3 regions of the Pseudarthrobacter sp. MDT3-1 genome follow, and region 2 is predicted to be linked to each of the others. Evidence: riboswitches for the same ligand, from Rfam matches in the RefSeq annotation. Region 2 holds a riboswitch; each other region holds the start of a gene.
What was found. A riboswitch is a leader RNA that binds a small molecule or an ion and turns the genes downstream of it on or off. The one in region 2 is predicted to bind cyclic di-AMP.
Positions count from the first base shown of each region.

Region 1: it holds a riboswitch for cyclic di-AMP, as region 2 does, so the genes downstream of both, ACX80X_RS06385 (LysM peptidoglycan-binding domain-containing protein) here and ACX80X_RS18775 (aggregation-promoting factor C-terminal-like domain-containing protein) in region 2, are expected to answer to the same signal.
Region 3: it holds a riboswitch for cyclic di-AMP, as region 2 does, so the genes downstream of both, ACX80X_RS11565 (M23 family metallopeptidase) here and ACX80X_RS18775 (aggregation-promoting factor C-terminal-like domain-containing protein) in region 2, are expected to answer to the same signal.

Region 1 is NZ_JBTNDX010000006.1:66,133-72,192, forward strand. It holds gene ACX80X_RS06375 (cupin domain-containing protein) at 1-318, shown strand, start outside; gene ACX80X_RS06380 (aggregation-promoting factor C-terminal-like domain-containing protein) at 342-1,634, opposite strand; cyclic di-AMP (ydaO/yuaA leader) riboswitch at 1,849-2,019, shown strand; gene ACX80X_RS06385 (LysM peptidoglycan-binding domain-containing protein) at 2,023-2,871, shown strand; gene ACX80X_RS06390 (protein adenylyltransferase SelO) at 2,941-4,404, opposite strand; gene ACX80X_RS06395 (dienelactone hydrolase family protein) at 4,530-5,507, opposite strand; gene ribA (GTP cyclohydrolase II RibA) at 5,580-6,060, opposite strand, start outside.
Region 2 is NZ_JBTNDX010000033.1:2,689-8,748, forward strand. It holds gene ACX80X_RS18755 (phosphatase PAP2 family protein) at 1-197, shown strand, start outside; gene upp (uracil phosphoribosyltransferase) at 240-875, shown strand; partial or broken gene ACX80X_RS18765 (VOC family protein) at 938-1,312, shown strand; gene ACX80X_RS18770 (HAD-IA family hydrolase) at 1,343-2,023, shown strand; gene ACX80X_RS18775 (aggregation-promoting factor C-terminal-like domain-containing protein) at 2,094-2,822, opposite strand; cyclic di-AMP (ydaO/yuaA leader) riboswitch at 2,828-2,980, opposite strand; gene ACX80X_RS18780 (sensor histidine kinase) at 3,080-4,633, opposite strand; partial or broken gene ACX80X_RS18785 (response regulator transcription factor) at 4,641-5,381, opposite strand; gene ACX80X_RS18790 (winged helix-turn-helix domain-containing protein) at 6,001-6,060, shown strand, end outside.
Region 3 is NZ_JBTNDX010000012.1:103,296-109,355, forward strand. It holds gene ACX80X_RS11545 (DUF3027 domain-containing protein) at 1-456, shown strand, start outside; gene ACX80X_RS11550 (MFS transporter) at 502-1,836, shown strand; gene serC (phosphoserine transaminase) at 1,920-3,050, opposite strand; gene ACX80X_RS11560 (metal-dependent transcriptional regulator) at 3,328-4,023, shown strand; cyclic di-AMP (ydaO/yuaA leader) riboswitch at 4,177-4,395, shown strand; gene ACX80X_RS11565 (M23 family metallopeptidase) at 4,399-5,223, shown strand; cyclic di-AMP (ydaO/yuaA leader) riboswitch at 5,371-5,533, shown strand; gene ACX80X_RS11570 (C40 family peptidase) at 5,604-6,060, shown strand, end outside.

The DNA of each region.
Region 1 (6,060 bases), on a different contig from region 2:
CGGCCGGAGAAAACCGAAGTGGATGTCGTCAACCTGGGCGACTACACGGTCGGCCGGTTGACGTTCAGTCCCGGCTGGCGCTGGTCGGACTGCATCAAGCCGGTGGTCCAGACCGAGTCCTGCCAGAACAACCACGTCGGATACTGCGTTTCCGGTGCCCTCAACGTCGAGACCACCGGTGGTAACCGGATCAGCATCAGCGCCGGCGATTCTTACACCATTCCACCCGGGCATGACGCCTGGGTGGACGGCGACGAAGCCTTCGTCGGCATTGAATTCTTCAGCGCCGCGGAATTCGCCAAGCCCCCGGGAACGTGACCCGGCTGCCCTCCCCCGGCAGGTCAGTACCAGTTGTTGGCCACGGAATGGTTCCACGCGCTGCACGGTGACCCGTAGCGGTCAGCGATATAGGACAGGCCCCAACTGACCTGGGTCCGGTAGCTCGTGAGCCAGTCGCTGCCGGCGCTGGCATACTTGCTGGCCGGCAGCGACTGGGCGATGCCGTATGCGCCCGAGTACGGGTTGGTGGCGGTGGTCAGCCAGTTCGACTCCTTGGTCCACAGCGACGCCAGGCACGGAAACTGGTCCTGGCCCCAGCCGTAGGCGCCCAACTGCCCGGCCGCGTAGGTTTTTGCGCCGGCGGGGTCGTTCACAGCGCCGCCCGGCACGGAAGGCACGACGACGACGGGCGGCGGAGCCGGCGTCGGGCTCGGGACAGGAGCGGGGGCTGGCACTCCCGGTACAACAGGTGGGGCCGGAGCCGGTTTCTGCGCAGCGGCGAGGGCCGCCGCCCTGGCTGCCGCCTCCGCCTGTTGGCGTGCCTGTTCCTGCGCCGCGGCCCGTTTGGCGGCCTGCGCCGTTTCGTACGCGGCCAAGGCCACCTGGCCCTGCCGGAACTCACCCTCCACCGCAGCGGTGGTGCCCTTGAGGGATGCCAACTGCGCGGTCAGTTCCTGGCCGTGCTCCTGCTGCTCCGCGATCTGCCTGGACATGGCCTGCTGGGCGGACTGGGCGGCGGCGAGCTTGGTTCTGGCTTCGCTGGACAGACGCTCGCGCTCTGCCCTGGCTGCCTGCTCCTGATCGGCCAGGGCGCGGGAAATGCGTTCGGCGGCTGCGGATTTGTTCACCAGGGCTGCAGTCTTGTCGCTGACGATCTGGACGATATTCAGGCCTTGGATGCTGTTGTTCTGCACGGCGTCGAGAGCAACGAAGAAACCCATGTTTGTGCCACCGGTCTTATACGACTGCGCCGCCAGGGCACCGATTTCCTTCTTGTACTGTCCCAGTTCGGCCGCGGCGCGTGCCGTCTGGGCGGTCAGGGCATGCACAGTGGAAGTGGCGGCCTGAAGCGCCGCTTCGGCCTGGGCGTACTCCGCGGCGGATGTCACGGCCGCATTGCCCAGCGCCTCCGCTTCGGCCTGAAGCCCGCCCAGCAGCCCGTTGATCCTGGTGACCTCTGCCGCTTTGCCGGCCTCGCTTTGCTTGGCGTTCTGCACGTCCTGCCACGAGGGATAGCCGCCGGGCGGGGCGTCGTCGGCGGCATGTGAGGGCAGCAGCGCAGCCGACCCTACCAGGGCGACCGCCAGCATGCCGGCGAGGGCGGGCAGCCGCATTTTTTGAACAATCCGGGACATAGTTGGTGAGCTTACCGGGCATATACGGATTACGGGGGTTGACCTGCAACATCGTTACCAGGGAGTAGAGAATTCGCGCTGACATACGAGTGAATTTCACTCCTACATTCCGTTACCGGAATGTGACATTGCCGCCGAGCAGAAGTTATGGTCAAACGGTGGCCCGGCTCAAGCCGGACCATTCCCGCCAGTATGCCGAGCCCTGCCGCTGACCGGGATCCAGTCGCTTTCCAGCTGGCAGGGACGGGGGAACCACGTTTCCACGGCTTCTTGCGAAGCCTTGGGGTTAAGTCGGTATCGCTCCGTTCAGTGCGGCGCCGCTACCGGCCAGGTATCTCCGACCCGAACCCGACAGCTCACCCCGCAGGCATGGGAGAGGCGATCAACCGTGTCCAAGAATTCCGCTTCCGCACGCCATCGTGTGGTTTCTGCCAGCTCTACCGTCCCTGTCGGCCTGTCGTCAACGGCCAAAGCACACGCCCTGACGTTTGGCCGTCCGGCCCTGGTGGCTGTTGCTGCATCCGGCCTGCTGTTCGGCATCGGCGTCCCGGCTCAGGCCGGCGTCCACGGCCCGGATGATGCCGGGACTGCCAACGCCCAGGTCCAAACCGGTGCGGCGGCAGCGGCTCCGGCCGCTGTTGCTCCGGCCCCCGCCGCGGCCAACGTTCACACCGTAGTTTCGGGTGACACGCTGGGCCAGATTTCCGCCACCAACGGCGTCCCGCTCAACGACGTCCTTGCCGCCAATGGACTCTCGCTGACCACCATCATCTACCCCGGCGACCAGATCCGGATCCCCGGCGCCGGCTACACGGCACCGGGCGCCGCACCGGCTCCGGCGGCGAAGGCCGCAGCGGCGCCGTCCTCCGCCACCAACACCGGTATACAGCTGGCCTCAACGTCCGCACCGGCAGCCCAGGCTCCGGCCGGCTCGCTCGGCGCGGCCATCCTGGCTTCCGCCACTTCACAGCTCGGCGTGCAGCAGGACTGCACCGCCATGGTGGAGAAGGCGCTGCGCTCGGTGGGTAAGAGCGTGGGTGACCTGGCTCCCGGCCAGTTCTACCAGTACGGCACGGTGGTGGGCACCCCGGCCGCAGGGGATCTGGTCATCACGGCCGGCCATGTGGGCGTCTACGCCGGCAACGGCCAGGTAGTCAGCGGCGGGGTGGACGGTTACAAAACCGAAGTCCACTCCCTCAGCTGGCTCGCCGGAGCGTCCTTCGTCCGCGTAGCGTGATCCGACCATGCTCGACGGCGGCGGGCGGCACCCGGCCGCGCGCCGCCGTCGTCCATCCCTGGTGTTCGCTCAGGTCCCGCAGAAGGTCCGGTAGCTCCCGAAGTTTTCAGGGGCGGGGCCGGCGTAGCGTTCCAGCCCGGGGCGCTGCGTGTACGGATCGGCCAGGACGTCCACCAACCGGTTGAATGGGTCCAGGTCGCCTGCGATAGCAGCATCCAGGGCCTCTTCAACCAGGTGGTTCCTGGGGATGTAGACGGGGTTGACCCGGTCCATCAGGTCCGCGTCCGGCGCCAGGGCCAGCCACCGTGCGGCCCAGGCGTCGAAGGCGCCCGGGTCCGCAAACATGGACCGCGCAGTTTCCGGGGTCCCGCGGGCCGCCGAGCCGAGGCTCCGGAAGAAGGACGTGTAATCCACCTGTCCTTCCTGGAGCAGCGCCAGCAGACCGTCCACCAGGGCCGACGCGACGTCGTCGTTCGTGTCCGAGTGCAGTCCAAGCTTGGACTTCATGCCGGCTGACCAGGCAGCGCTGTACAGCGTGCGGAAGGCGCCGAGGGATTCAACGGCGAGCGCCACGGCCTGGTCCTGGTCTTCATGGAGCAGGGGCAGGAGTGCTTCAGCGAGCCGGGTGAGGTTCCATTCGGCGATGACCGGCTGGTTGGCGTAGGCGTAGCGTCCGTCCGCGTCGATGGAGCTGTAGACCGCGCCGGGGTTGAAGGCGTCCATAAACGCGCAGGGACCGTAGTCGATGGTCTCGCCGGAGATGGCCATGTTGTCGGTGTTCATCACGCCATGGACGAAGCCCACCAGCATCCAGTGCGCCACCAGGGACGCCTGCGCTGCTATGACCTCATCGAAGAACGCAAGGTAGGGCTTGTCGGCGAGCGCCGCGTCCGGATAATGGCGGCTGATGGCGTGATCGGCCAGGCGGCGCAGAAGGTCCGTCTCGCCGTTGACGCGGGCGAACTGGAAGCTGCCGACGCGCAGGTGGCTGCTGGCCACCCGGGTGAGCACGGCGCCGGGCAGCATGGTTTCGCGGCGGACGGGCCGGCCCGTGGCCACCACGGCAAGGGACCTCGTGGTGGGGATGCCCATGGCGTGCATGGCTTCGCTGACGACGTACTCGCGCAGCATGGGACCGACGACGGCGAGACCGTCACCTGCGCGGGCGAACGGTGTCCGGCCGGAGCCCTTGAGGTGGATGTCCCGAAGCTGCCCGTGGATGTCCGTGACCTCACCCAGCAGGAGGGCCCGCCCGTCGCCGAGCAGGGGTGAGTAGCCGCCGAACTGGTGGCCGGCATAGGCCTGGGCCACCGGTGTGGCACCTTCAGGAATCTGGTTGCCGATGAGCAGCCGGGTCCCATCGGGCGTCCGCAGCGAGGACGGGTCCAGGCCCAGTTCGGCGGCCAACGGCTCGTTCAGGACCAGCAGCTGCGGGTCTGGCGCTTCTTCCGCCTGCCAGGGAACCGCCAGCTCCTCGAGTTCGCGGGCGAAACGCCCGTCGAAGGTGAGCGTTAGTGGGATTGCGGTGCTCATCCTTCAAGACTACCCGCGGCCGCGGGTGAGTGCCCCGCCCTCCCAACTGAGTAGCGCTATCTGTCGTTCTGGAGGCTCAAAACGTCAGATAGCGCTACTCAGATCAGCCGTGCTGGCGTCACGCCTCAGACGTGCTGTCCGAACCAGGCGAGGGTGTCGTTCCAGGCGGCCGTGGCCTGGGTTTCGTTGGAGCGCTCGCCGGTGTCGTTGTGGAAGGCATGGTCGACGCCGGGGTAAACGGTGAGCTGGTGCGTCACCGTGGTGGCGCCCAGGGCATCGCGGAGGCTCGGCATCGCGCCGGTGATCCGCGCGTCGCGTTCGGCATAAACCCCGAACACCGCGGCCTTGATGGCCGGCACCTTGTTCAGGTCCGGCGCCGGACCATAGAACGCCGCGGTGGCCTTCAGCCCGGCCAGCTCGGTTGCCGCCTGCCAGGTAATGCCGCCGCCGAAACAGTACCCGTTCATGGCGATGCGTCCGGAGTCCACGAAGTCCTGGCCCTGAAGGTAGTCAAAGGCCGCCGCGAAGTCAGCAACATGGCGTGGGGCGCCGGCGCTGGTCAGTGCACCCGACACGGCGTCGGAGTCAAGGCTGGCGGTGCCGCCTTCCCTGCTGAGCAGGTCAAGGGCCAGCGCCGCGTACCCGGCTTTGGCAAAGCGGCGGGCAACGTCCTGGATGTGAGGGGTCAGGCCGCGGTTCTCGTGGCAGACCAGCACCGCAGGGCCGGCTGCTCCGGATTCGGGCCGGGCGAGGTACCCACTGATCTCGGTTCTTTCGGCCGGGAACCGCACGGTCGCCGTCGTCAGCCCCGCGGCGCCCTCCGGGACGGAGAGCGGACTTTTGGCCCCCGGAACAGCACCGGCAGAAGCGGTGCCGGTGCCCGCCGTCGACGATGACGGCGTGGGTGTGGGCATGGGGTCCGTGCTGCGTGGGACTTCCTCGGGTGTGCATCCGACGAGCAGCATCGCGCCCGATGCCGCCGCCATGCTTCCCATGATGAATGCGACCCGGCGGGTGAAGGTGCGGTGCGTCATTGCGCCGGCGCGGTAGTCGTCGAAGAATTCCTCGATCAGGTACCGTTCAAACTTTCCAAGCTGGACCATGGTTGGCCTCCTCGAGTGAGGGTCATATCCTTCTCCGAAGCCGGCGGTCCTGCAAGGGTCCCATGCGCCCGGTCAGAACTGCTCCGCCGGGATGGAAAACCCGAGGTCCAGGAGTCCGCGGCCTGCCTGTTCCAGGATCGGATCCATGGTCAGGGAGGCGTGGTTGAGCAGTACATTGACATCGCGTTGGATCCGCTGGAGTGGGTGCGTCAGCCGGTGAACACTCCCTCCGGAGCCCGTCAGGATGAGGCGGACAGCCTCGGCGGATGCCGCGCCACTGAGACCGAGGGAAAGCCGGTACTGTGCCCGCTCCTCATCCGTGAAAGCGACCGGCCGCCGGCCGTAGGAAGCGGCCACCACCCGGACAGCTTCCTGCCAGTGCAGCCGCGCAGTCGCCACCTGCCCGAAGGCCTGCGAGAACCGGGCCTGCGCGAGCGGCGAATCCGCCTGCCGCGCCTGCGTTGTCTGCTTGACCTTGCGCACCATCATCAGGTCCCGGAACACCTCGATGGCGTGCTCAGCGGCCCCCAAAGCAGCTGCCGGGGCAACCATG
Region 2 (6,060 bases):
TCGCGATGGGCCTGAGCCGGGTGTTCCTGGGCCACCACTGGCTGACCGATGTGATGGCCGGCTGGTTCCTGGGCCTTGCCTGGGTGGGCATCGTGATCCTGGCGCACCGGCTGTTCCATGTGCTGCGGAAACGCGAGCACGCGGGCCCGGCACCCACGTTCGAACACCCCGCCCTGCGGGAGGATCCGTCGAGCTGATTCCCGGCCGGAGGCCCTCCGCGCGGGTGATAGTTTTGACGCATGCGCACTCTCGTTGTGGACCACCCGCTGGTCGCCCATAAGCTCACCGTCCTGCGGGACAAGAACACTCCGTCACCGGTCTTCCGGCAGTTGACGGAAGAGCTGGTGACCCTCCTGGCCTACGAAGCCACCCGTGAGGTCCGCACCCAGCCGGTCACCATCGAGACGCCGGTCAGCACCACTGTGGGCACCGCTTTCACCAAGCCCACGCCTCTGGTGGTCCCCATCCTGCGCGCCGGGCTCGGCATGCTTGAGGGCATGACCAAGCTGGTCCCCACTGCTGAAGTGGGTTTCCTGGGCATGGCCCGCGACGAAGAAACCCTGGACATCATCACCTACGCGGAGCGGCTCCCGGAAGACCTGACGGACCGGCAGATCTTTGTGCTGGATCCGATGCTTGCCACAGGCGGAACCCTGCGCGAAGCCATCAAGTTCCTGTTCAAGCGCGGCGCCTCCGACGTCACGTGCATTTGCCTCCTGGCCGCGCCGGAAGGCCTGGCCAAGCTCGAAGAGGAACTTGCCGAGGCCAACGTGACCATCGTGCTGGCCTCCATTGACGAACGGCTCGACGAGAAGTCCTACATCGTTCCCGGGCTCGGCGACGCCGGCGACCGCCTGTACGGCATCGCCGGCTAATTCGGGGCTGCTTCGGATTTCAGGTCTTCCGCTTTCCTGCCGCCGCCGTTAGCCTGTGGCGCATGGACTGGAAGCTTGAACTCGTTTTTGTGCCCGTATCCGACGTGGACCGCGCCAAGGATTTCTACGTCAGCAAAGTTGGATTCAACCCGGATTTCGACGAGTGACCCATGGATGGCATCCGCTTCGTCCAGCTGACCCCGCCGGGATCCGCCTGCTCCATTTGTATTGGCGAGGGCCTCAATGTCGCCCCTCCGGGTACGGCCCCAAGCCTGCAGATGGTGGTCAGCGACATCCAGGCTGCCCACGACCACCTCAAGGGCAACGGTGTGGAGGTCAGCGACATAGACATCCAGGGCTGGGGGCACTTCGTCTACTTCGCGGATCCCGACGGAAACAAGTGGGCGGTGCAGTACATCCCGGGCCGTGACGCCTAAGCCGGTGACGCCTGGGGCAAAATAGGCAGCATGAACATCCCCACACCTGCCGCCACACGAACACTGACCTGCCGGGCCGTCCTTTTCGATATGGACGGCACGCTGGTGGACTCCACGGCAGTAGTGGAGGAGGTCTGGGGAGAATTCGCGGCCCGGTACGGCCTGGACGTCGCCGAAATCCTGCGCACTTCGCACGGCGTCCAGGCTGCCGATACCGTACGCCGGTTCGCGCCGGGGGGAGCGGACGTCGCGGCCCTCACCGAGGAACTGGGTGCGATGGAACGGGTGCGGACGGCCGGTATCGTCGCGTTGCCGGGGGCTGCCGACCTGCTTCGCAGCCTCCCGGCTCAGGCAGTGGCGCTGGTGACTTCAGCGGACAGGACCCTGGCGGACATCCGCATGGACGCTGCCGGGCTGGACATGCCGGCCACGGCCGTGACGGCGGACCTGGTCACACGGGGCAAGCCGCACCCGGAGGGCTATCTGATGGCCGCCGGGCTGCTGGGCGTGGAACCGGAGGACGCCGTGGTGTTCGAGGATGCGCCCGCCGGAATCGCGGCAGGCGTTGCTGCGGGTATCCGGACGGTGGCCGTGGGTCCGAATGCGGGCGAATTGCCGGCAGGCGTGCTGCATATCGCGGATTACCGCGCCGTAACCGCCTCCGTGGAAACGGACGCCGCGGGACGGCAACTCATTTCTTTCCGGCTTTGACGCCGGCGGATCACCTTCGTAATCCGCCGGCGCAGCTCAGCGCCGCGGCTGCCGGCGAGGCTCAGTCGGCCTAGTACCAGTTGTGCGACAGGTGGAAGTTCAGCGCGCCGCACGGTGACTGGTAGCGCTCCTGGATGTAGTTCAGGCCCCAGTTGATCTGCGTGCGGTAGTTGGTGACGTAGTCCGCGCCGGCGCTCGCCATCTTCTCAGCGGGCAATGACTGGACGATGCCGTACGCGCCGCTGCTGGCGTTGGTGGCCGTGGTGGTCCATTCGGATTCCTTGGTCCACAGCGTCTGCAGGCACTGCATCTGGTCAGCGGACCAGCCGTACGTCGCCAGCTGGCCAGCAGCGTAGGCCTGCGCTCCTGCGGGGTCGTTGACGGCCACAACGGGCGTGGGTGCAGGTTCCGGAGCCGGGGCCGGAGCGGGCTCCGGGGCCGGGGCAGGTGCCGGTTCGGCGGCCTGGGGCGCGACGTTGATCTCGGCCGGCGCAGCTTCCGGGGAGGCCGGGGGCTGGATCTCGGCTGCCTCGAAGCTCAGCTTCGACTGGGCGCTGGCTTCTTCGGCGGCCTGGTCCGCGCTGGCCGCAAGCGACGCAGACTCGGAAGCGTGTGCTGCGGCGCTGACGCCGACCAGCAGGGCGCATGCCGTCGCGAACACCGCGACGCGCTGGCCCACGGAGGGAATCCGGGCCGCCTTGGACAGTGGGGACATAGCTGCACCGAAGCGGGACTGCTTGCGGTGGCTGTCGGACTTTGTGTCGCCCTGCGGGCGCGTTTGTACCTTGAATTCAGACATGATGGATCGCCTCTCACACCTGCGGAGTTAGCTGTCGGGTTCGGATGAGGGCATCCGGCCACACGGCACAATCACGTGTTGGCTTAACCCCAAAGGGCACTTGGTGCCCGGGACGGTGGGTCCCCCGCCTCTGCCTCTGAAAACGGAATCCGGGAAGCGGCAGAGCTTGGCGTCATCCGGATATGCGGCCCAACGGGAACCACACGTCATCGACGCTACAGGAGCTGGACGCTTAAGTCACATTTTGGTAACAGGAATCACGACGACGGTGTGTCGCCTTGCTGGGCCCGGGCGTCAGTGGGTCGCGCGAGCGCGCCGGTAGGGAAGAGTAACGCGACCTCGGTCCGTCCGGCCCGCGATGTCACCTCCACGCTACCGCCGTGGGCCTCCATGATCGACTGGACAATGGACAGGCCCAAGCCACTAGTGCCTTCGGAGGCCCCGGCGCCCGAGGCCGGCGCTGTACCCTTGCGCGCCGCGTCTGCGCGGGCAAACCGGGAGAAAACGTGGTCAACGAGTTCCGCAGGGATGCCCCCGCCGTCGTCCGTTACCGTCACCGCTGCGTCGCCATTGGCAGACTTCGTGACAGCGGTGACCACGGTGGTCCCCGGCGGCGTGTGCTTGCGCGCATTGGATAGCAGGTTGACAAGCACCTGACGCAGTTGGGACGCATCACCCGTGACGGCGAGCGGCTGGTCAGGCAGTTCAAGGCGCCAGTGGTGGTCCGGGGCGATGACCTTCTCGTCACTGACGGTTTCGATCACGAGTTGTGTGAGGTCAACTTCGCTGAGCTTCAGGGGCTGGCCCTCATCGAGCCGGGCGAGCAGGAGCAGATCCTCCACCAGGGTGGTCATGCGTTCGGACTGGCTTTGGACCCGGGCCAGGGATTTCCGGCCGTCCGGCGTGAAGCTCTCGGTCATCCGCATCAGCTCCGTGTACCCGCGGATGGCAGTCAGCGGCGTGCGCAGCTCATGGGAAGCATCGGCTACGAACTGCCGCACCTTGGTCTCGCTCCGCTGCCGCGCCTCGAGTGCGCTGGCGACGTTGTCCAGCATGAGATTGAGGGCGTGCCCTACGCTGCCCACTTCGGTTCCGGGATTGGAGTTCGACGGCGGGACGCGCACCGCGAGTGCCACCTCGCCCGCGTCCAGCGGCAGCCTGGCCACACGGGTTGCAACCTCGGAAAGCTGCTCCAGCGGCTTCATGGTGCGCCGGATCAGCACAGTTCCTGCCAGTCCGATCAGCGCCAGGCCGCCCAGGGAAACGAACACAAAAGTCCAGACCAGCGATGCCAAAGTACTCTCCTTGGCAGCGAGCGGAAGGCCCGTGACAAGGACATCGCCGTAGCCGGTTTCCACGGCCACAATCCGGTAATCCCCGTTGGACAGCGAGCGGTTCACGGGAAGGCCGTTCCGCGTCAGCGCCAGCAGGGTCTGCTTGTCTTCGGCGTCGAGGGCCAGACGCGTGGTGTCCGAGTCCAGGAAACCGCCACTGGGGATCTGGCCGTCCAGGATCCGCGCATTCAGCGTTCCGACACTCTGCCCGCGGGAGTCAAGCGGGTCCGGCCTGCCGTTGAATCCGCCCAGGGGCGGGCGGCCCGGATCGTTCGACCGTTTGGCGGCCTGGCTCAGCTGTTCATCCAGCTGCCCGGTGAGAAAGGAATCCATGGAGGCGTAACTGAACAGCCCCACGGCGCCGCAGATGGCCACCAGCAGGGCCATGGCCAACAGGATCAGGCGCGTGCGCAGATGCCAGGTGTCCGGTTTCAGCCAGCTCCGGGCTGGCGCTGGGGTTGCTCGCGGCGAGGACATCGAGCTGCTACTCAGCCGGCTTGATGACGTAGCCGGCGCCCCGCACGGTATGGATCATGGGCGGGTGCACTGCATCCACTTTCTTGCGCAGGTAGGAGATGTAGAGCTCCACAATGTTGGCCTGGCCGCCGAAGTCGTAGTTCCAGACGCGGTCCAGGATCTGGGCTTTGCTGATGACGCGTTTGGGGTTCTCCATGAGGTACCGGAGCAGCTCGAACTGGGTGGCGGTGAGCTGGAGGGCGTCGCCCGCACGGGTCACTTCGCGGGTGTCGATGTTGAGGACAAGATCGCCCACCACAAGTTCGGCAGTGTCCATCGCGGCAACGCCGGAGCGCTGGACAAGGCGGTGCAGCCGCAGCAGGACCTCTTCCATGCTGAACGGCTTGGTCACCTAGTCGTCTCCGCCGGCCGCCAGGCCCACGATCCTGTCCTGGACAGCGTCCTTGGCAGTCAGGAAAAGCGCAGGTACCTCGGGCGCGAAGGCACGGATCCTGCCCAGCAACTCAACGCCGTCGAACCCTGGCAGCATCACGTCCAGCACCAGGACGTCCGGGCGGAACTCCTTGGCAAGCTTGACGGCCTCCGGGCCATCCGAAGCCACGGCAACATGCCAGCCGACCATGCGCAGCCCCATGCTCATGAGCTCGGAAAGGCTGGGCTCGTCGTCAACCACCAAGGCTCGGATGGGGGAGCCGTCCGGGTGGGTCAGTTGCGGAAGGTTGTTGGTCATGGAGTGCGAAGTGGCCATGGGACAACTCTCCGATCAATCGGTTAGCCCGCGCTATGGGGTTCCTGTGCGCACGCTGTGAATCCCAGCCTAGCGAGCTGGATGGGCGATCTGGGTGGCCGGGCGGGACGCCGACCATCCGCAGGCGGCCGCCTTCTCCGCTGGACAGGCGGCAAAACCCAGCAGGGAATCTCGGCAAGTCATTGGCCGGTGAATTTCAAGGTCTTGGTATGGCGAAAGGGCGAACATTGTTCGCCGGAGAGGGCCATTTGCGCACCCTTGGCGGACAACAACTCCTATTTTGCCGCCAAATCAGAATGGTGATCTGTAACACAAATCTGCATTTTGTCTCAGTATGCGGAACGTTGCACCCATTGTTACTTGCAAGTTCTCATTGTTACGTTGCACACTTTCAATTGTGAACAAGAACTCAACAGCACCTGCAGCCGCAGAATATTGGCCCAGCACATCCGCTGCTGCCGACATGCGCTGTTGTCGAATGCACGCCTGATCTTCAGACCCCGCGAAGTTCTTAGGCATTCGCCCCCAGCCCAGCGTAGGGCGCCATCCCCAGATTTCATTGCGGGGACAACCAGCATTCGAGCCGCGATGACGGCCATTCACATTGAGGTAAGCATTCATGTCAGTTGCATCTGGATACGTCCACATCTCCGTCCGTAACGCAGGCAAGGCCGGCCAG
Region 3 (6,060 bases), on a different contig from region 2:
GGAAAGCCGGATGCCTTCCTCGCCGCTGCCGTTGGCGAGGCGCGAACCGCCATCGAAGGCATCGCGGCGGCGTCGGACATCGGTGCGCACCTGGCTGCCAAAAGTGAGGGCGACCGCCTGGTCACCCACCTCTTCGAATCAAGAATGGCCGGCTACCACGGCTGGCAGTGGTACGCGGTCCTGACCAGGAACTCCCGCTCCAAGGTGGTCACGGTCAGCGAGCTTGGCCTCCTGCCGTCGGAGGACTCCATCCTCTCCCCGGAATGGGTGCCGTGGGCCGAGCGCGTCCGCCCCGAGGACGCACAGGCCGCAGAGGAAGAGGAACCGCGCACTGCCGAGGCTTCCGCTGCGGAGCCGGACGCATCGCACGCCGAGGCTGAGACTCCCGGGTCCGAGGACCGGGACGAAGACTCCGAAGTCGACGAAGGCGACGACCCCGCCGGCGAGGCTGACTAAGCAGTTGCCAATGCGCAGGGTTGAGAACCAAGAAGGCCGGCACTGATGTCCACCTTCAAATCCCTGCACATCCTCAACTACCGGATCTGGTTCCTCGGCGCGCTGGTTTCCAACATCGGAACCTGGATGCAGCGGACGGCCCAGGACTGGCTGGTGTTTGACCACCTCACCGATCACGACGCCGGGGCCATGGGCATCACCATGGCGCTGCAGCTGGGGCCGCAGCTCTTCCTGGCGCCGGTCGCCGGCCTCGTGGCGGACCGGTACAGCCGCCGGCAGCTGCTCATCATCACCCAGTCAATGATGGCCCTCCTGAGCACCGGCCTGGGCATCCTCGTGGTGCTCGGCGCCGGCCAGCTGTGGCACGTCTACGGCTTCGCCCTGCTGCTGGGCATGGTCTCCGCCCTCGATGCCCCGGTGCGGCAGACCTTTGTTTCTGAACTGGTGCGGGACGACTACCTGCCCAACGCCGTGGCCCTGAACAGCGCCTCGTTCAATGTCGCCCGGATGATCGGGCCCGCCGTGGCCGGCGTCCTCACCGTAGCGGTAGGTCCCGGCTGGGTGTTCCTGATCAACACCTTCACGTTCCTGGCCATGCTTCTGAGCCTGTGGAAGATCCCCGCCGCGTCACTGCGCCAGCTTCCCCGGGCGGCTCCGGGTAAGGGCCGAATCCGGGAGGGGCTGCGCTATGTGCGGTTCCGGCCGGACATCGTGGTGGTCCTGGTGGCCGTGTTCATTGTGGGAACACTCGGCCTTAACTTCGTGCTGTTTATCGCCGCGATGGTGGGCACGGAATTCGGGCTGGACGCCAGCGCGTTCGGGCTCATGAATTCCATCATGGCCATCGGTTCCGTGGCAGGCGCGCTGCTCTCCGCCGGCCGCGGCAAGCCCCGCTTGCGGATGATCTTCGGCGCCGCGGCCGCCTTTGGGGTGACCTCGGGACTGGCCGCGCTTGCCCCGGACTACTTCTGGTTCGGCGTGGCGCTGGTGCCGGTGGGCCTGTTCGCAATCACCATGATGACCAGTGCCAACGGCTACGTCCAGACCACCACCGATCCCGTGATGCGGGGCAGGGTCATGGCCCTGTATATGGCCATCTTTATGGGCGGCACACCCATCGGCGCCCCGTTGGTGGGATGGGTGGCCAACGTCGCCGGCCCCCGGTGGTCGCTTTCCGTCGCGGCCGCCTCCGGGATCATCGCCGCCGTGATCGGAATGATCTGGATCATCCGCGCCCAGCGGCTCCGGCTCACCTTCAACCGGCGGGCCTGCGGCCTCCGGTACTTCGGCGTCGTCTCCCACCTGGGCGTCCAACAACCGGGGGACAACGCAAACGGCGCCGCCCGGGACGAAAACCCGGACGACGCCGTCGGACGCTGACAACCGGCGGCACCACAAGACAGCGCGAACGGACACTTGGGGCCCTGGTTCCTGGGCCCCAAGTGTCCGTTCGCGCGGGTGCGCTACTTGCGCAGCTCGCCCACCACATAGTCGATGCTTGCCAGCAGCGCGGAGACGTCAGCCGGCTCGATGGCAACAAACGTGGCGATCCGGAGCTGGTTGCGGCCCAGCTTGCGGTACGGCTCGGTGTCCACGACCCCGTTGGCGCGGAGCACCTTGGCGATCGCGGCGGCGTCGATCGAGTCGTCGAAGTCGATGGTGGCGATGACGTTGGAACGGTCCTCCGCCTTGGCCACGAACGGCGTGGCGTACTCGGAGGCCTCGGCCCAGGAGTAGATCCGGCCGGCGGAGTCAGCGGTGCGGGCGGACGCGAAGTCCAGGCCGCCGTTGGCGTTCAGCCACTGCACCTGCGCGTCGAGGGTCACCAGGGTGGAGAGCGACGGCGTGTTGTACGTCTGGTTCAGCTTGGAGTTGTCAATGGCGGTCTGGAGGTCCAGGAAATCGGGGATCCAGCGACCACTGGCCTTGACCCGGGCGGCGCGTTCCAGCGCGGCGGGGGAGAAGAGCCCCAGCCACAGGCCGCCGTCGGACGCGAAGTTTTTCTGCGGGGCGAAGTAGTAGACATCGGCCTCGGAGACGTCCACGTCCAGGCCCCCGGCTGCGGAGGTGGCGTCCACCAGGACCAGGGAACCGGCGTCGGCGCCCGCGACGCGCTTGACCGGAGCCGCGACACCCGTGGAGGTTTCGTTCTGCGGCCAGGCATAGACATCCACGCCAGCCTCGGCGGCCGATACCGGGCGCGTGCCGGGCTCGGACTTGATGATGGAGGAGGCGTCCAGGAACGGGGCCTTGTTGGTGGCTGAGGCGAATTTGGAGCCGAACTCGCCGAAGGACAGGTGCTGGGCCTTCTTTTCCACCAGGCCGAAGCTGGCGACGTCCCAGAAAGCGGTGGAGCCGCCGACGCCGAGGACCACTTCGTAGCCTTCGGGGGCGCGGAAGAACTGGCTGAGGCCTTCACGGACGGAGCCCACGAGGTTCTTGACCGGAGCCTGGCGGTGGGAGGTGCCCAGGATGGTCTTGGACGCCGCTGAGAGCGCTTCGAGCTGCTCCGGCCTGACCTTGGAGGGTCCTGCGCCGAACCGTCCATCCTTTGGCAGGAGGTCGGCGGGAATAGTGATGCTGGTTTCGCTCACGGGGGCTCCAATTTCGGCATGGACGTGGCTCACGTCCGGGCGGTGGGGTGGCCGGTAGTCGGCGGTGACTGCATAAGGACCTCCTTTATTCTGCCTGAACCCTCGATTGGGCGGGGAACCGGGGCCGTCATAGTCCGGCCAATGAGACCGTTTGTCCCCGCCCGGGCATTATCCAGACAAATTCAAAATAGGCTAAGCTTTTTAGCGGACCTCGCCGCTGAGCGGGACGCGATACGGTGGGACAACGCAAGGTACTGCGCTCGAGGAGCTGAGCTGGATGACGGATCTGATCGATACTACGGAGATGTATCTTCGGACCATTTTGGAGCTTGAAGAAGAGAACATCGTTGCTCTTCGCGCACGCATCGCCGAACGGCTGCGGCATTCCGGACCCACGGTGTCCCAAACCATCGGCCGAATGGAACGGGACGGACTGGTCGTGGTCTCCGGAGACCGTCACCTGGAGCTCACGGAAGCCGGGCGGAAACGCGCTACGGAAGTGATGCGCAAGCACAGGCTCGCGGAACGGCTCCTGGCGGATGTGATTGGCCTGGACTGGGCCTATGTCCACGATGAAGCGTGCCGCTGGGAACACGTGATGAGTGAACGCGTTGAGCAGCGCATCTACGAGTTACTTAACCACCCCACCGAGTCTCCATACGGCAACCCCATCCCCGGACTGGCTGCCCTGGGCGGACCCGCGCCTGCGCTGCCCGACGCCGGTGTGATTAATCTCCTTGATGCGATGCAGGGCTACGGGCCGGCGTCGAACGTGACGGTCAGCCGGCTGGCTGAACCCATCCAGGTGGAACCTGAGCTGCTGGTCCAGCTGGACGAAGGCGGGATCAGGCCCGGTGCCTCGGTGTCCTTGGAGCGCGTGGGGGAGTACATTTCCGTGCGGGTTCCGGGAATCGAAGGGGCGCTCGAGCTGCCCCCGGAAGTGGCATCCCACGTCTTCGTTTCCGTCCGCTGACGGGACGGCGGTCCGCCGTGTGGGGCCGCGCCATAGCGCAGTGACCCAGGTTCCGCAAAGATAACGGAATTGTTACTGTCCAAGTTAATCACCTATAGTTGTAACTCAGCGTCGATACAAAAGCGTTACCTGATCCGGAGCCGAGCTCTGCCAGCGGATCAGGTGCATCAGTCACCAACTGGCAGAGGCGGGGGAACCACAACCGGCAGTCGTAAGACTGCCTTGGGGTGAAGTCCGTCAGCAGCAAGCCTCTTCCAGCGAAGGATCCTCACGGGATATCTCTGCGCCAAGTGCTTGTCACGGCGGACCGGGTCTTTGAACTCTCTGACCCGAATCCGACAGCTAACTTCGCAGGCTATCCAGAGAGGAACATTCTTGACCACGCAATACTCCAGGGGCCGCCGTCGCGCGGTGGGTCCCGCCTCGGCGCCCAGAGTGGCCGAGGATTTCACCGCGGAGAGGCCCCGCGACCCACAGCGGGACGCCCGCCGCCGCCGGGGACCCTTCCGGCAGATGACGGATTTCGCCGCCGCCAGTGGCCTCGGCCAGAAGGCCGGCATCGCCTTGGCAGCAACAGGCCTAGCACTTACCGTGACGGTTCCTGTGACCGGCCCCGTGATGGCCACTCCGGCACCCGGCCAGGCCGCATCGGCCGTTTCCGCTGCTCCGCAGCCCGAAGTTACCGCCGAAGCCGCCGCCCAAATTGATTTCAGCCGCTCGTCCGTGGTTACCCAGGGTGATCCCGACGGCAAACTGAAGCAGCTGCTGAGCGCACAGTCCGCGGGATCCATTACCCGTGCGGCCTCTGCCGGAAGCCTCGGCTCGCCGCTAGCCCAGCTGGTTACAGTCTCTCCGTTCGGATTCCGGGTCAGCCCCATTACCGGCGGCTCCGGCGATTTCCACCGTGGCCAGGACTTCGTGGCACAGTGCGGAACCTCTGTCCTGGCTGCCGCCAGCGGCACCGTGACCTTCGCCGGCTGGCACCAGTACGGCGGCGGGAACCGCGTTGTGGTGGATCACGGCAATGGCCTTGAAACCACCTACAACCACCTCTCCTCCGCCAGCGTCAAGGTAGGCCAGACGGTCAGCCGCGGCGATTTGGTTGCCCTGAGCGGCACCACGGGCGCGTCCACGGGCTGCCACCTCCACTTCGAGGTCCAGGTCAATGGCGAAGTCGTTGACCCCACGGGCTGGCTCTGACCAAATGATGGCCAACTCTCGAATCGCAGTGACGTGCCGTGACCTGAATGTGACATTGGCTCGGAACTCCTGTAACGTCTAAAGCGCGTCAACTTTTCCGAAGTTGACGTTCTTGAGTGGATTGCCTAGCTCTGCCACCGCTCAAGGTCCGTTCGCATGACATCGTCTGGCAGGGGCGGGGGAACCAATTTTGGTCTTCGATTCTGAAGGCCTTGGGGTTAAGTCGCAAAGCTTCCACTGTGAAGCAGCGCGGCCGGGTGACTCCCATCCGAATCCGACAGCTCACCTCGCAGGCATTGGGAGAGGCTACCTTCGTGTCTTCACGCCATACTTCTGCGCGTCACCGCGCACAACCGGTTCGCACTAACCCCTTGGGCTCCGTGTCCAAGGCCGTCAGTGCCAATGCCGGGACCGTAGGTCGCCAGGCTGCTGTTATCGCAGCTGCATCAGGTCTGATCCTGAGCATGGGGCTTCCGGCCAACGCCGCGGACACCACCGCCGGCGTTTCCGCCTCCACCGAGTCCGGTTCTGCGCAGACGGCACTTGCCGTAACTGCCGCGCCCACGGCTACCGTTTCCTTCGAACGCCCCGTCATCAAGACGACGCCGGCGCCGAAGGTTGAGACGGTCCGTGCGCAGTCCACGGCCTCCGAAGCCGGGGCTCAGGGTGCTGCCGCAACCGAGGCCGCGGCCTCCAAGCTCGCTGACACTGTCTCCTCCGCTGCCGCTTCGGGTCTGGCAGCACTTGCCTACACCGGTATCGGCAACCCCTACCTCTGGGGCGGCACCACTCCCAATGGCTGGGACTGCTCAGGCTTCACGCAATGGGTCTACGCCC